4 regions of the Rothia sp. HMSC071F11 genome follow, and region 1 is predicted to be linked to each of the others. Evidence: riboswitches for the same ligand, from Rfam matches in the RefSeq annotation. Region 1 holds a riboswitch; each other region holds the start of a gene.

Region 1 (4,209 bases):
CGCGAGCCCGGCCGTGGGCGCCGCTCCCCCATAATAATCGCCGGAAGCAAAATTGGCATCAGCACGGATGGCGAGGTTCTGGGTGTGCGCCCAGGAAATCTGTTCGGCGGTAGCAGCGGGACCGGCGGCAATAACTGCGCATCCGCGTACCAGCTCGGGGAAGGTTGCCGCCCATTCGATAGCGCGTGCCCCGCCGAGCGATCCGCCGATTACGTGGTGAAAACTCTTAATCCCCAACCGGGCGATAAGTTCGGCTTCGGCTCGTACCGAGTCGCGAATAGTGACGTAAGGGAAGCGTGATCCCCAGGGTTTTCCGGCGCCCGGGTACCCCTCGGGTACGATGCTTGCCGGACCAGTCGAACCGTAGCATCCGCCCAAGATATTGGGAGCTATCACAAAATACTTGGTAGTATCGACCACCGCGCCCGGCCCCACAATACCTTCCCACCAACCATCACTTTCGACTGCGCGAATACTGGGTGCAGGCATATCCGATGTGGGAATCCCGCGCGAAACATGGGTGTCGCCGGTGAGGGCGTGCAGAATAAGAATCGCGTTGTCCCCAGCTTCATTAAGAGTTCCCCACGTTTCGTACCCAATGTTTACCTGTGGAAGCACGGTACCGTTTTCGAGGGTGAAATCACCGATCGCCATCTGCCGCAGGTACCCCTGAGCGCTGGGATACTGCAGTTGCGACAGATAGGTGGCGTGTACGATATTTTCCGTCATGTTTTCTCCTCGATAACCAGTAGTTGGTAATGGCAGGCGAGAAACCGATACCGCGACCGGGCATTTACTGTGCAGCCCGGTCGCGGCGGTGCAGGTTAGGCGTTCAGAGTTGCAAAGCCCAATTCAAGGTCTGCGATAATGTCGTCAATATTTTCGATACCTACCGAGAGGCGCACAAAGTTTTTGCTCACACCGATTGCCTCTAGCTCTTCTTCAGAAAGCTGCGAGTGAGTGGTGGATGCGGGATGAATCACGAGCGAGCGTACATCGCCGATATTCGCTACATTGGAGTGCAGCTGCAGGGCGTCCACAAAGGTGCGGGTCTGTTCCAAGTCGGCGTCTTTGAGGGTGAATCCCACAACAGCGCCCGGCCCCTTCGGCAGGTACTTCTGGGCTCGCTCGTACCAGGGCGAGGAAGGCAGACCGGCCCAGATCACCTGATCGACCAGCGGGTGCTCCTCCAGCCAGTTTGCGACTTTAGTAGCGTTCTCGATATGGCGTTCGATGCGCAACGAAAGGGTCTCTAGACCGATACCAATGTTGAAGGCGTTGGTTGGAGAGATCGCCGCCCCGGTGTCGCGCAGAAGCGAAACTCGCGCCTTGAGAATATAGGAAAGGTTCGCACCGAAGGCGGAGTCTTTGCCCAAGTCACGGGCATAAACTAGACCATGGTAGCCAGGTGCTGGCTCGTTGAACTTGGGGAACTTTTCGGGATTGGCTCCGTAGTCAAAATTCCCGGAGTCCACGATAACGCCGCCGATTGAGGTGCCGTGCCCACCCAGATATTTCGTGGCGGAATGGATTACCACATCCGCACCAAATTCGATGGGGCGCACAAGGTAAGGAGTGGGAACAGTGTTATCGACGATTAGGGGAACGCCATTGTCGTGGGCGATCTGGGCGATAGGCTCGATGTCGAGCACATCGTTCCGGGGGTTAGGTACGGTTTCTCCGTAGAAGAGTTTCGTGTTGGGGCGAACCGCATCGCGCCATTGCTGCAGGTCGTCCGGGTTTTCAACAAACGTAGTTTCAACGCCGAGGTCGGCAAGCGTGTATTTAAGTAGGTTGTAGGTTCCCCCATAAATCGATGGGGAAGCCACGATATGGTCGCCCGCACCCGCAATGTTGAGAATCGCATAGGTAATAGCCGCTTGGCCTGAGGCCAGCAAAAGCGCCCCTACTCCCCCTTCAAGGGATGCGATGCGGTTTTCAATAACCTCTTGGGTGGGGTTGTTCAAACGGGTATAGATAGGCCCAAGCTCAGCTAGAGCGAAACGGTTAGCGGCCTGTTCTGCGTTCTCGAAAACGAACGAGGTGGTCTGGTAGATAGGTAACGCCCGAGCTCCCGTTGCGGCATCCGGTGCCTGCCCCGCGTGAATCTGGCGGGTTTCAAATTTCCAACCGGCGGGGTTGGCGGGAGTCGGGACTGTAGTGTTGCTCATGCGAAGCTCCTTGTGATAGTTCAGGGGGCCGCATGCCGATTTCGGTACAGAGTTCTTGGGTTTTCTTCTCTGCAAACGAAAAAACGATGTACCAGAATCGGGCACATCGGTCCCGCGCTTGCGTTGTACTTTGTGTTCAACGCCTGGTCCTCACCCAGGGCACCCCACCGCGGAGGAGGGTTGCCGGCCAGCTAGCTGGGGCTTATCACTGGCTCTCATGACCTGCATCTAGAGTTTCATAGGAAGCGCACATGGTCAAGCGGGATGCGTGTTTTCGGCGCATTGTTGCAAAGATGACGTTTTATGAACTGTTTTCGCGACAGCCTATTGTTTGGGAGAAGCACCAATACTTATGCGCTTGTGACTGTACGTATGTTATACCCTAACCGCTAAAGCCATGTGATCTGCAGTTAGCCGCCGCTAAATTACCATCAGTGTAGACAACCGTGAGCCATGCTACACTGATGGAAACCTTGAATCTAGGAGTGATGAGGTATGACCTCCCGCTAAAGTCGCACCGGCTCGCGGAATGCCCGCCCAGATGGTGGGCTTTAAAAATTTCAGAAATAACCCTGCTTTGGTTCGATACATTCCAGGAGCGCATAGTGAGCACCTTGAACACCAAAGTTCTGAGGGTTTCATTGTTATACCTTCCGCATCTGCAGTCGGTGACTTGGGATTATTCAGGCACTACGAAGTGCCTCTCTCACGACTATTCATCTCACCCGTCCCACATATTGCAGGCGTGCGAACACCGTGCTCAAGAGGCTTCGGGTGACTAAGCACCGCAAGATTTTATCACAATGTCTACAATTCTTGACGCGGCACAGCTATGCCGCACCTTTGGCAAAGGTGAACACGTTTTCACCGCTGTCGATAATGTTTCGCTCAGTATAAGCTCCGGCGAAATTCATGCTCTGCTCGGTCCCAACGGAGCTGGGAAAACAACAATTGTACAGATGTGCGCAACACTGTTGACTCCCACAAGCGGTACCGTTCGCATCGACGGGGTGGATGCGCTTGCACACCCCCAGCGTGCGCGTGCATCCCTGGGACTTGCGCTCGGCGGGGATACCGGGTTCTATCCGCGAGCATCCGCCCGCGATAATCTTCTCTTCTTCGCCGACCTTGCCGGGGTTAGCGCGCGCAAACGCCGCACCCAGGTGGCGAGCGCTTTGGAACGGGTCGATCTTGCAGATGTCGCCGCGAAGAAAGTACAAGAGTTTTCCCGCGGCATGAAACAACGTCTGCACATCGCGCGGGCACTGCTGGGCGAGCCAAAACTGCTGCTTTTGGATGAGCCGACGAACGGGCTTGACCCAGATATTTCGCTGACAATACGCCAGCTAATTCGCTCCCTCGCTGACGACGGCACCGCCATTTTACTCACGAGCCATCTGCTGGGCGAGATTGAGGAGTTAGCGCATCGGGTCACGGTCATCGGTGCCGGTCGCATGGCGGTTTCGGGCACGGTAGCGGATATTACTACGCACGCCGGAATCTCCGCTAGCACTGTCGGGCGTGTGGGTGCGAATGCCGGGGCGGTGCTTCAAGAACTTGCCCGATCTTTGAGCGATGCGGGAACACTGTTGCTAACCCCGCACGGTAGCGAGTGGGAGATCACCGTGTACTGGAATGAACGTTCTGTTTCGGAAGAGCCGCACCCCTTCAGTAACGAACGCGCCGAGGCTCTGCTGACCCGTATTCTCACTGAGCGTGAGGTTCAGATGCTCACACCGCTGTATACTCGCCCAGCCACCCTCGAAGAGGCATATCTGGCTATGGCGGAAGGATTGAAACGATGAACCGGCAGCTTCGCCTAATGTCCTTTTCCCTGCGCCAATTCCTCACGGTTCCCTACTTCCTGCAGTTACTGCTGCTGAGCACCTTTGGAGCAACGGCCCTGCAAGCACTCGCCGCCGGTGCCTGGCCAGTAGATGCGACCCTCGCCTGGACTCGCGCAGGTATTATCGGTACCTGGAACATGTGCATTGTTGCCGCCGGAATCCTCAACTTCGAGCGCTACCGGGGAACGTTC
Region 2 (4,209 bases), on a different contig from region 1:
AAAAGCGCGATGCTTTCGGGCGCTGGAAAAATCTCGTTGAGCCGCACCAGTTCGTCATCGTTGAAACGCACGCTTGCGGCCTGCGCGTTTGCGTGTACTTGTTCGGGGGTGGTTGCCCCGGCAATCACGCTAGCGACGGGGTTCTGCTGTTTGAGCCAAGAGATGGAGGCTTGAACCTCAGAGATCCCCAGATCGGCACAAAATTCGTGGTAGGCATCGAGTTGTTCCCAGTCGGCTTGCGCAAGTACCTGCGCTTTGGAATGCGACAGACGTGACCCTGCAGGGATACTGTCGCGGCGGTATTTTCCGGTCAAAAGCCCATTGGCAAGCGGGAAATACGGGAGAACCCCGAGCCCGAAGTGGCGGGCGGCGGGAAGAATTTCGAGTTCGGCACGGCGGTCAAGCAGGTTGTAGTGGTTTTCGGCGGCGATAAACCGCTCAGTGCCGAGTTCGCGGGCGAGATGCTCGGCGTGGGCAAGCTGCCACCCCGCAAAGTTGGAGTGCCCCAGGTAACGAACCTTTCCGCTGGTCACGAGCGTATCGAGAGCAGATAGGGTCTCTTCCAGCGGGGTGTTCGGGTCGGGGCTGTGGTAGAAATACAGGTCAATGTACTCGGTTCCCAGGCGGCGCAGTGAACCTTCGACGGCACGCATGATGTATCGGCGTGAGCCGCGCGCATCCCAGTCGTTGCCGTTGAGGGTACCGGTGGGAAGCCCGAATTTGGTGACGATGATCAGGTCATCACGGTTGAGGTTAAGTTCGCGCATCGCGGTACCGAACATGGTTTCTGACAGCCCGGGTTCGGCGCCGTACAGGTCGGCAATATCGAAGAAGCCGATGCCCGCCTCGACTGCGGCGGCGATCACGGCGTTGGTGCCTTCCTGAGTTTGAGTGGGGGTGCCGGGGCGTCCCAGATTGTTGCAGCCGATACCGACGGAGGGCACGACCAGCCCGGAGTTACCCAGGCGTGCATATGCGGGAGATTCGATGCGTTCCATACGTTTACTCTACCGTGTTTGACAGTGTATGGTCGCAACATGACGTTCACGGCGCTCTGCAATTCCCTAGAGTAAGACCGGAAGCAGATAAAGAAGGGCCCCGACATATGCGCATATCCTGTGAACCTGCAGATTCACGGGTAGAGGCGGTCGGGGGACTCTTGCATACAGTTTACACGACATGTTTTCTCAGAACAGTACCCGGTTTTTCCTTGTAGAATGCCTTCTCCCTCTCGCCGCGTCACCCCCTCTGTAATCTTCGCGAGCAGATAACATTCCGCTATCTGCTCGCGGCTGAACTTGCGGCCAAATCAGGTGGAGGGTTCAATCCGCCGATCCGAACTGCCGCGAACCCGTATGACGTAATGTTTCGCCGCATCCCGCAATATTAAGCGGTTGTGACCGCTCGACGACATGTGCTGACATATTCTTGCTGGCACCGCGCATCCTGCCTAGAATGGGAACGTTATCTATCCAGAGCGACCGAGAGATCTGGCTCTTAGACGTCGCAGCAACCTCGCCAGCCTCCACCCCATGGGGTGGACGGACAAGGTGCTCCCGCCAGAACCGATAGAAGTGAATTCCCTTCGCGTCTTGCTAAGATTTGGCGTACCTTCGGGCACGCTTCTATCGGGTGAACACGGAGGAATGAAAATGACGACAGTTCACCCGGCTCTTTCTTACGAGCTGTATCCACCACGGTCGCACGCAAGCTGCGATTCCCTGCTCAAAACCATTGCCGAGCTTGAGCAAACCAACCCGGATTACGTTTCCGTCACCTATTCGGGCGATGCTCAACGCCGCCAAAAGACGTTGGCTCTGCTCGATCACTTGGTGCATGAAACATCGCTGAACCCGCTGGCGCATCTAATCTGCGTGGGGCATTCCGTGGCCGATTTGGAACGCTCGGTTCGTCTGATTCTGGGGCTTGGTGTGCGCGGGTTCTTGGCACTGCGCGGCGATATTCCACCCGAAAACACGCGCCCGCTTGAGCTGCCTTTTGCCCGCTACCTGGTGGAGCTGATTCGCAGGGTGGAACGTGAGGATTTCGCGCATCTTGCTGCGGGGAAGGTGTCGATTGGGGTTGCGGCGTACCCGCATAAGCACCCCGAATCTTCCTCGCTTCTTCAAGACATTGAGATTCTGCTTTCAAAACAGCGTGCCGGGGCGGATTTCGCCATCACCCAGGTTTTCTTTGAGACCGAGCGCTATTCGGGGCTTGTGGATGCCGCGCGCCTTGCCGGGGTTGAGATGCCCATTATCCCTGGTATTATGCCCGTTACCTCGCTGACCCGGCTGACGAAGCTGTGCGAGCTTGCCGGGCTTGAAGTGCCGCGCGAGCTGGCGCATCGTCTGGAAACCGCGAGCGATCCGCGCGAGCTGCACCGCATCGGCGTGGAACATGCACTCGACCAATGTCGCAAGGTGCTTGATGCTGGCGCCCCCGGCCTGCATTTCTACACGTTTAACGAGCATGAGGCTGTGCTGGACGTCCTCGAAGAACTCGACGTTCCGCGCTACTCGAACCGTTTCAAACTCCCCCTGAGCGATCTTCAATACCTCTAAACTCCCCTTTTATTTGACACCCTCCCACAGTAAGGAACTAGGATGACCCGCACCCCATTCCCCGCAGCAACCATCGTCGGTTACCCCCGCGTGGGCCGTTTCCGCGAGCTGAAGAAGGCACAGGAAGCGTTCTGGAAAGGCAAAATCACGCAGGATGAACTGCGCCAGGCGGCCGCAGATGTGCAGCGCACCTACTATGACCGTGTGATCGAGCGCGGTCTTAGCGCCACCGATTCGTCTATTCCGGCGACTTTCTCGTACTACGATCAGGTGCTCGATGCCGTGCGCCTTTTCACCCTCGTACCCAAGCGTCTTGCCGACGCCAAGGATGCGCGCGGCCTGCTCGATCTGCCCGGGTACTTTGCTCTAGCGCGCGGCACCGAGACGCTGCCTCCATTGGAGATGACGAAATGGTTCGATACGAACTACCACTACCTAGTGCCCGAGATCGGTCCGGATACCGAGATCAAGCTGAATTTTGAGGCTATCGACGAGCAGCTTGAAGTCGCCAAGGAGCACGGGGTGACAGTGCGCCCGCAGCTGGTCGGCCCGCTCACCCTGCTTCTCGGGGCAAAAGCCGAACAGGGTTCGCCCGAAGGGTTCACACCGCTGGATCGCCTGGACGATTTCGTGAAAGCCTACCAGCAGGTGCTCGCCGAGCTTGCGGCACGCGGCGTGCAGTGGGTGCAGCTCGACGAACCCGGCCTAACCGTGGACCGCGATATTCCCAACGCCAAAATCGCCGAATTGACGCGTAAAACTTACAGCGCGTTGGCAGCCGAAACGAACCGCCCCGCAATCCTGGTGACAAGCCCCTACGGCAACCTGCGCGAGAACCTGCCCGCCCTGTTAGACACCGGTATTGAGGCGCTGCATCTCGACCTGGTTTCCACGCTCTACGATGCCGAGGCGCTGACCGCCTTCAAAGATTCCGGCGTCACCCTGGTGGCGGGTGCCATTAACGGGCGCAATATTTGGCGTGCCGACCTGCGAGCGCTCCTGCACGCACTCCAGAACATTAACGGCGGTGCGGTGGCGGTTGCATCCTCAACCTCGCTGCAGCATGTGCCGCACGATCTCGACCTTGAAGACCCCGCCGATGTGCCCGTAGACGGTCTGGCTTTTGCCGACCAGAAAGTCGCTGAGATCGTGACTCTTGCCCGCGGTCTTGCCGACGGTGAGTCTGCGGTTGAAGCAGAGTTGAAGACCGCCGACGAAGCGCTGGCACGTTTCACAGCGGATCCGCGTAAGCATAATGCCGCAATCCGTGAGCGTGCCACATCCGTGAAACCGCAGGATTTTGAGCGTCCCGAACTGAAAATCCGCCGGGATGCCCAGGCTGACCTGAATCTGCCGAAGCTGCCGACCACGACCATTGGTTCGTTCCCGCAGACCGGCGATATTCGCCGCCACCGTGCAGAGGCGCGTGCCGGTAAAATCACGCAGCAGCAGCTTGACGAGTTCCTGCGTGAAGAGATCGCCTCCGTTATTAAACTCCAGGAAGATTTGGGTCTGGATGTGCTCGTGCACGGCGAGGCCGAACGTAACGACATGGTGCAGTACTTCGCCGAGAATTTCGATGGTTTCGCCACGACGAAGCACGGCTGGGTGCAGTCCTACGGTTCGCGTTGCACCCGCCCGTCGG
Region 3 (4,209 bases), on a different contig from region 1:
CCGATGAATATCACTCACTTCACTCTCTATTTAAGATTCCCTCTCACTCAATACAACGACATAAGGAATATCTCTCATGAAATTACGTACTATAGTGCGCCTGATGCTGGCGTTTGTCAGCCTGGTGCTTGTTGCTCCTCTGAATTCTCTGCCCGTTTCTGCGGTGGAAGCGAAGCCCGCTCAGCCTGCGCACGCGCAGAACCGGAATATGGATCTCGCTCAGGAACCCAACCCGGATGATCTCGACGGTGATCATATTCCTGACGGGATGGAAAGAGACGGGTACGATGTCAATAACGATGGCATACCAGAGATCGATTTCCCTAAGATGGGCGCGGATCCCAACCATAAAGACATTTTTGTCGAGATGGATTATATGCCCGGTGAGCTTGCTAGTGAGGAAGAGCTGGACCGCATCGTGCAGTCTTTCGCGGATTTGAATATCAGCAACCCCGACGGCAAAACGGGTATTAACCTGCACCTAGATGCCGGTTCCGCTCGGGGCCCCAAGTACAACTTGGGAGGGGGTCAACAGGTCGAGTGGCAAGTGTTCAGCGACGATATAGATGACAGAGGTGGGAACTGGGCCAAGTTTAAGGCTTCTCATATTAATCAGTATCGTGAAGGGCTCTTTCACTATATGGTCTGGGGTGACTATTACGTGCAACAACAAAGTGGGGAGGAAGGTTCATCAGGATTGGGGCAATTGGGAGGTCTTAATTTCATGGTGACTGTAGGAAAGACACACTGGAATAACAATAAAGGTAATATGAGCGATATTCGCGTGGGTACTTTTATTCACGAGCTGGGGCATAACCTCGGCCTGCAGCACGGTGGTGATGCCGAGGAGAAAGGTGAAAAAGGTAAACCACAGTACTTCAGCGTGATGAATTACAACTATCAGCTTACCGGTGTGCCCAAGGCGGATGGAACCAAATATTTCGGATACCTGCAGCAGGATATGCCGACCCTTAAAGAATGGGCCTTGGACGAACGCAAAGGCTTTGGTCCCCAAGCGCGTGGGTACATGTATCGGCCCAATCCAGAGGCCGTACTGAGGCCAGCAGATGGACCTGTCGATCTCAACGGTAATGGCGAAATCGACCATGGAATCTATGCTCTTGATCTTAACCGTGACGGAATGACAGGCTGGCTGACGGCACCAAGCGACCTGAAAAACCTGCGCTTTGCAGTTCTGACTGGACGAGGTGGTACTGAACCTGTCCCTGAGCCCAAGGTGGAAATAAACCCCATCACAGCGGAATATGCCCGCGAATTGGATCTCATTTCCTGAATAATTTGACGCTTTTCCTAAAATGGGAGCGAAGAATGGCAGCGGGAGCGTTAAACACGCTCCCGCTGCAAACTATTGCTCCCGAATTTTGCCATCGCATTCGAAAGAACACTGCTGTCCGCCGGGCGACGTACGCGGCCCTTAATATTACGGGCGACAGTCACAAACATTAATATTCGTCATAATATCGCACCAACCACGACACCCCTTATACACTCAAAATCAAGGATTATGAGTCCCGGTGTAAAGCTCTGGCTAGCCGGGCGGCAACCCTCTCCCGTAGCGGGGTGCTCCAGATGATGATCTGGCTTCAAGGGACACGAAGCAAGTACGGCGCGAATGCGCCACCTGCACGACTTGGAACACCAAGAAGGTCACCACCTATAAAGGAGGCGGCGCGCGGGGTGCAGGAACACCCGAACATTCGCGAAAGGATACGTAGATGGCTGAGCAGAAGAAGCGCATCGCAGTTAACGCATTCGACATGACCTGTGTGGGTCACCAGAGCTTCGACCTCTGGCGCCACCCCCGCTCCCGTGCTACCGAGTACAACACCATCAAATACTGGACCGACCTGGCACAGATCCTTGAGAAGGGCTTCTTCGACGGCGTATTCTTAGCCGATGTTGTGGGCATCTACGATATTTACAAGAACTCCGCCGCACCCGCTATCGAAGGTGGCGCGCAGGTGCCTGTGAACGATCCGTTCATGCAGATCTCCGCAATGGCCGCCGTGACCGAGCATCTGGGCTTCGGCGTGACCTCAGCTGTCACCTACGAGCAGCCTTACACGCTCGCACGCAAGTACGCTTCTCTCGACCACCTCACTAACGGGCGTGTGGGCTTCAATGTGGTGACCTCATACCTGCCTTCCGCAGCCGAATGTCAGGGCCTCGAAACCCAGATTGAGCACGACACCCGATACGAACTCGCCGAAGAGTTCCTGGATGTCTGCTACAAGCTCTGGGAAGGCTCCTGGGAAGACGGCGCGGTCGTCAAAGACCGCGAGAAGGGTATCTACGCCGACCCCGCCAAGGTGCACCCGATTCAGCACAAGGGTAAGTACTTCAGCGTGCCCGGCGCGGGTCTGACCGAACCCAGCCCCCAGCGTACCCCCGTGATTTTCCAGGCGGGCGCATCCAGCCGCGGGCAGAAGTTCTCCGGCAAGCATGCCGAGGTTGTGTTTATCGGTGCACTGCGCCCCGATCTGACCCGCATTATTACCGACCGCATTCGTGACCGCGCAGAAGAGAACGGCCGCGGTCGCGACGAAATCAAGGTTTTCGCGATGCTCTCCATTATTGTGGACGAAACCGAAGAGAAGGCGAAGGCAAAGTACGAAGAGTACCGCAAGTACGTCAACTTGGAATCTTCGCAGGCCATTATCGGCGGCTGGTCCGGCGTGGATCTTTCCCAGTTCGACGAGGACGAGGTACTCAACTATGTGAAGACCGAGTCGATTCAGTCCTTCCTCACCCCCTTCACCCTGCAAGCCAAGGATAAGCAGTGGACGCGTAAGGATATTGCCGAGCACTGCACTATTGGCGGTATGGGCGAGGTTATTGTGGGCGACCCGCAGCAGGTGGCCGACGAACTCGAACGCTGGATTGATGAAGGCGGACTGGACGGTATTAACCTGGCATACCACGTTTCGCCCGGTTCCTTCGAGGACTTCATCGAGTTCGTGGTTCCTGAGCTGCAAAAGCGTGGGCGCTACCGCACTTCCTATGAGGGCGAGACCCTGCGCGAAAGCCTGTTCGGTAAGGGCCAGACTAAGGTTGCAGACTCCCACCCGGCCGCGAAATACCGCGGCGCCTACGTGGGTAAGCCCTCCACGGCAGACACCCCCGCACGCGCTATCGCGAACTAACCAACTCTGCCTCAGAGTTTCCTCCGCAATATATTGAAAACAGTGCAGAACCCGCCCCCTCTCCGGTTTGACCGCCGGGATGGGTGGGTTCTCGCATGTTTGCATCGGGTAGCCCTTTAGAATGGGGTGCATGAGCGAAACAACCCTGTATGATCCTCAAACCCGCTGCCCCTGCACAAGCGGCGAGGTATACGGTGCCTGCTGCGGGCGGTACCTGGGCGAGTTTGCCGCATCCGGAACCTTGGGCGCGCCCACACCGCTGGCTCTGATGCGCTCGCGGTTCACCGCCTTCGCCCTACACGATGCGCCCTACCTGCTGGCAAGCTGGCACCCACATACGCGCCCCGCAGAGTTAACGCTGGATGAAACGCTGCGCTGGTACCGACTGGATATCCTGGGCTCTTCGGGCGGTCCCTTCGATGCGGCGGGCACGGTCGAGTTCGTGGCGTACTACCGCTCGGTTCCCGGCACGCCCGCCAAAGAACGCGTGAAAGGCACCATGCACGAAAAATCCCGCTTCGAGAAGGTAAACGGCATCTGGTACTACCTGGACGGTGAGGTCAGCTAAATTCCTCCCGATCGGGTAGCATGGCAGAAATATTCCTCTTATGGTATGTTTTTGCCATGATGTCAGTTGCGGAATATGCCCAGCACGCCGGGGTGAGCCCCCGAAGCGTGCGTGCACGCCTTGAACGAGGATCTTTGAGTGGACAAAAAATCGCCGGGCGGTGGATGGTTTCAGATAACCCGCACGAGCATCACTCCGCACATGGGCGCAAAATCTCGATGTCATCCTTCAATCAACTTGCCGCCTATCTTGACGGTAACAGTGCATCCCTTACCCCCGATGCACGCCGCCGTGCCAAAGAACGTGCACATAACCTCTCCGAACGTGGGGTAGAAGCTCTTAGGCAGTATGCAGTGCGTGCAGATGCGAAACTTCAATTCTATGCTGTGCCTTCTGCTGACCTGCATGACTTGATGGACGAACGAACATTAGCGCTTACGGGTGTCAGCCACGAATATTCGGAAATTTACGGGGCTA
Region 4 (4,209 bases), 200 kb from region 1:
CGATCTGTGGAATCAACGCCGCACCAACAATACCCAGCAGATGCCGTTCGGTGCTCGCCCATGCAAAGGCGACGGCAGCAAAAATACCGTAGGCGGCGCACCCTAATAGTACGGGTTTGAAGAATTCCCCCTCATAGGATGCGCGCGCCAGTTTCCGCCCAGACCTAAAGCATAAGAGCACCGGAATAATGCTCAGCCCCATGGGCACCAGTGTGAGCATGCCGTGCGGCAAGATAATACCGAAAGCATTCGGAATATTCAGCGGCACACCGTGCATGAGCAGCCACAGGTGGGAGGCAAGAGTTGCGAGCGCGGGAAAATCCATACGGTTAAAACCGTTGGTAAACCACACCGCCATGAGCAGAACGAGCACAAGCCCGAAAGAAAGCGCGGCGGTAAAAACTAATTCAACGATGCCCTGCAGCCAGAGTGGCATAGGGGCAGAATACCGGGATGTAGAAGAGCTACTTTTCATCGTTCTTCCATCATGCCATGAAACCTGCCAGCGCGTGTGAGCCTGCTGGGCTTTCGGGGAAATAGTTCCGGTTAATTGGCGGCTAACCTTCGTTAACCGCTCACCGTGAACAGAGGGGTTACACGAACGTTACCGATGCGCTCTCACCGCCGCGGCAACGCATACAGCTAACTGTGCCGAGCATTTCTCACGACCTTCTCAAACACGCAGGTACTCCCCCGGCGCTTACGGTGAAATATTGTGCGGAAGATTTAGTCTTCAATCCACGGATTCACCGCGGGTACGCCCCAGGACCGGTACACCTCAGCTTTTGAAGAAACGATTTCGAGGTCGTGAGCTTGGGCGCTCGCCGCCATCAGACCTTCGAGGGCGGCGGTGGGCAGGGGCTCGGCATCTTTACGTCCGTGACTGTGAGTGCCGCGCGGAGCGCTGCGTCCCGCCCATTCGAGGCTTACGCGCGCATCCACGTTGATGATGTGGTCGGCGAATCTGTCGAGAAGTTCGGCAATCCAGCGGTCGGTCTCTGGGTAGGGGTAGAGTCCTTTGAGCTCGCCTACGCTCAGCACCGAAATGTAGAGGTGTTTATAGGCGCGGCGGCGCAGAAAGGCAACAACTTTGGGATCTGGCGTGGCTTTGCGGATCTCGGCGAGTACATCCGAGTCGAGAAGCAGTCCTGAGGCGCTCATACCCCTATGCTACGCGCAGACCGGCATATTCGACGGCGGGAATACCCTCGGGGTTGGGAAGAAGCAGAAAATTGAGGAATTCGTCGCGCTTAGAAGAAATACGTGCGTAATCCTGAATGCTTACTGCCTGGTAACCGCCGCGTGCGGGCACGGATGCGGCACGCAGATTTTCCTGATAAGAGCGTGCAGGAGTAAGGGGGGATGCTGGAGATGAAGAGCTGTTGTACATTGACAACCATGCGCCGAATGCGCGTTCCTTTCGCGTTGCTCTTGCCTGTACCAAGTGCCACCTGAGGCGGCGAATACAAACCGCTTCGTCATCCGAGCCACCCGTGAACATGGGGTTGGCGTTCGACCATAGTCGGAGCTTATCAGTCGAAACTCTTGAAGCTGAATCCAGGTTACAACAGCTTTCAGGAATCTGTAAACGTGCGAACCCGTCAAATTCTTGTGATTTACATAACGCGATTATGAATGCATACCTGTATATAGCTGCCTCATGGCGGCGTAGTGTGAAGTTTTGGGCCTTCAGAGCAGGTCTACACATTCGAGAAAAATCACGGCACACTGGGTAATGTACAGAAATTTATCTTGCCTCTGATATATCACCATGTCACGCCCACTTTACGCTTCCGGAAAGAAAGAGTGATAACTGTGAAAAAGACTGTACAGATCATGGGGATAGTGGCCGCAATTTTTCTGATCATTGGGTTTGGCTTGTTCATCCTGGCCGGTTGGGGCTCACTTGTAGAGTATCATGCCCTCGAATGGAGGGGCGTGCAGCATAAAGGAGCAAGTCCCCTAACGCGAGCAACCGCCAACCTCAGCTACTGGTTCTTAGGCACCGGTTTTCTCGCCGGGCTCTTCACCTTTATTCTGCGCTTCACAACGACGACTAGGAATACACGCAAGGCACAAAATAAGCACAGTGAGCAGAATAAAACACCCTTGGTAGAAGGCGACCATAACCAGGTTGATTCATAGAGTCAGCATCTAAGGAGTGCTCATGAAAAAAGCTATATACATCGTTGGAGCAGTAGCCGCAGTACTTCTGGTTATCGGGTTTGGATTGCTCATCCTAGCCGGCTGGGGCTCACTCGTGGAATACCACGCCTTCGAGTGGAGGGGTGTCGATCCCGCAGGAGCAAGTCCCCTCGTCATGGCGACTAATAATCTGAGCCTATGGTTCCTAGGCATTGGTTTCCTCACCGGCATTATCACCTTTATTCTGCTCTTCACAACGGCGACCAAGAAGGCACGCAAGGCACAAAACAAGCATGCTGAGCAGAATAAAACACCCTTGGCAAAAGAACGGGACCAGATGAATCCATAAAGTCAGTTACTCAAGGGGAAAGCATGAAAACTGCACGTATGGTCGGGGCAATAGCTGCACTATTCCTCATTCTCGGTATTGGATTGTTCATCCTAGCGGGCTGGGGAGCAGTCGTTGAATACCACGCCTTCGAGTGGAGGGGCATCCAGCCCAAGGGGTCGAGTCCTCTCACACAAGCAGCCGCGACCCTCGCCATGAGTGTCTTATGCGTTGGCTTCCTGACCACCATCATCACTTTTATTATGTTCTTCACAATAGTCATCAAAAATGCACGTAAGAAACGTACAGCCCATCTTGGGTAGACCTCATAACGAATTACCGCGCGATTCTTTGACACCCTTGAGATAATAGAACGGTGAGCACGCCAAACCCTTTCCCCGATATCCCCGTCACCGTTGCGCAGATTATTCGGCAGGCGGGGCATAAGGCATACCAGCGCGGGCTTGCTTATGCCCGTCAGCGTGAAGTGGTGCGCTACACCTACGACGAAGACGAAAACACGCTGGAAGGTCTGGTGAATGGGAGCACCCCTATTCCCTATGAGGTAGATATTCGCTTCTTCCCGGGTTCTGACGCCGATTCCAATCTTTTCAACGCACGATGCACATGCCCAGTCACCGCCGACTGCAAGCACGCCGTCGCCCTCATGCTCACTGCACTCGACCGTGCCAAGACTGCGCGGAAAGCCCTCGACAATGCGCCTGGTGGCCGCATCCGCCAGTCTATGAACCCGGAGAACCCAGAAGATACCGCACAGCAGGTTGCGGAGGCAGCCGACGATCCCCTGGCGGCGTTACGCGCATCCGGGGCGATTCGTTCAGCAAGCTCGCTCACCACCGATCCCAAACCTCTCTCCCTGAACGACCACGAGAATATGCATTCTTCGCCCTCGAAAATTTCGGTGTGGCGGCGCGATATGGCACAGGTTCTCGCTGCCCGGGGCGAAGCATCCGGTATTGATTCTGCACGGGTTCCGGGGGCGCTCGACCTTTCCTTCAGCATTTCGGGTTCGTATGCGCGCGGGCGCAATATTCCCGGTGCAACCCCGCCTATCAATTTGCTGGCGCGACCGCTCATGCAGTCCAAAACCGGGCGCTGGATCAAGGGCGGGCTCAGCTGGGAGACCTTTGCATCCAGCGTGGGTGGGCCGGTCGGTCGTCACGAAGTGTACCCTGAGCACGAACGGTTCTTCGCCGAAATATACGCTATCGCACGCCCGTGGCAGAATATGTATTCTTCGCATCGGGACTGGATTTCGCTCACCGCCACGAACTCCACGCTGCTGTGGGATGTTCTGGCTCGTGCAGAGCAGATCGGCCTGCCGATTCTTCTCGAAGGGTTTGAGGTAACCACGGCAGTTCTACCACCCGCCCAGGTGAGGGTACATGCCGGAGCTGTTGGGGCCGAGTCCCGACAGAACGCAGAGGCTGCCGTGAGCGAAGATTCCACCCCCGACTTGGCTCTTCATGCCGCCTTGGGGTGGGAAACCCGCGAAGATAACCGGGTGCGACAGCTCTGGTTTGATGCCGCACACTGCCACCCTATCGGCTCGCCGCGCTCAGGATTTTTCGCGCTCGGCGGTCTTGTGCAGCGTATTTACGAAGAACAGGCGCATCGGGTGCATTGGAAAAGCACGCGCAAGGGCGCCTTAGACGCGCCGCATCGCGATGTTTTTCAGGCTCAATCTTCGCAGCAGGCGGAGGAGAGCTCGGACG

Evidence for each region. Region 1 has a riboswitch for S-adenosylmethionine ahead of HMPREF2554_RS01485 (bifunctional o-acetylhomoserine/o-acetylserine sulfhydrylase). Riboswitches for the same ligand answer to the same signal wherever they lie in the genome.
Region 2: another riboswitch for S-adenosylmethionine. It lies ahead of HMPREF2554_RS09080 (methylenetetrahydrofolate reductase); the one in region 1 lies ahead of HMPREF2554_RS01485 (bifunctional o-acetylhomoserine/o-acetylserine sulfhydrylase).
Region 3: another riboswitch for S-adenosylmethionine. It lies ahead of HMPREF2554_RS08645 (LLM class flavin-dependent oxidoreductase); the one in region 1 lies ahead of HMPREF2554_RS01485 (bifunctional o-acetylhomoserine/o-acetylserine sulfhydrylase).
Region 4: another riboswitch for S-adenosylmethionine. It lies ahead of HMPREF2554_RS02320 (nuclease PIN); the one in region 1 lies ahead of HMPREF2554_RS01485 (bifunctional o-acetylhomoserine/o-acetylserine sulfhydrylase).

What each region holds. Positions count from the first base shown of each region.
Region 1 covers NZ_KV795730.1:110,056-114,264, forward strand. Annotated here, with positions in the region: gene HMPREF2554_RS01480 (homoserine O-acetyltransferase MetX) at 1-729, opposite strand, end outside; gene HMPREF2554_RS01485 (bifunctional o-acetylhomoserine/o-acetylserine sulfhydrylase) at 825-2,171, opposite strand; SAM riboswitch class IV at 2,281-2,394, opposite strand; gene HMPREF2554_RS01490 (ABC transporter ATP-binding protein) at 2,975-3,976, shown strand; gene HMPREF2554_RS01495 (hypothetical protein) at 3,973-4,209, shown strand, end outside.
Region 2 covers NZ_KV795763.1:259,800-264,008, forward strand. Annotated here, with positions in the region: gene HMPREF2554_RS09075 (aldo/keto reductase) at 1-998, opposite strand, end outside; SAM riboswitch class I at 1,466-1,575, shown strand; gene HMPREF2554_RS09080 (methylenetetrahydrofolate reductase) at 1,653-2,564, shown strand; gene metE (5-methyltetrahydropteroyltriglutamate--homocysteine S-methyltransferase) at 2,607-4,209, shown strand, end outside.
Region 3 covers NZ_KV795763.1:132,068-136,276, reverse strand. Annotated here, with positions in the region: gene HMPREF2554_RS08650 (zinc-dependent metalloprotease family protein) at 77-1,294, shown strand; SAM riboswitch class IV at 1,522-1,631, shown strand; gene HMPREF2554_RS08645 (LLM class flavin-dependent oxidoreductase) at 1,737-3,164, shown strand; gene HMPREF2554_RS08640 (YchJ family protein) at 3,295-3,732, shown strand; gene HMPREF2554_RS08635 (hypothetical protein) at 3,753-4,209, shown strand, end outside.
Region 4 covers NZ_KV795730.1:312,069-316,277, forward strand. Annotated here, with positions in the region: gene HMPREF2554_RS02310 (cell division protein PerM) at 1-475, opposite strand, end outside; gene HMPREF2554_RS02315 (PIN domain-containing protein) at 727-1,161, opposite strand; gene HMPREF2554_RS02320 (nuclease PIN) at 1,166-1,444, opposite strand; SAM riboswitch class IV at 1,423-1,551, opposite strand; gene HMPREF2554_RS02325 (hypothetical protein) at 1,816-2,145, shown strand; gene HMPREF2554_RS02330 (hypothetical protein) at 2,168-2,494, shown strand; gene HMPREF2554_RS02335 (hypothetical protein) at 2,518-2,796, shown strand; gene HMPREF2554_RS02340 (DEAD/DEAH box helicase) at 2,850-4,209, shown strand, end outside.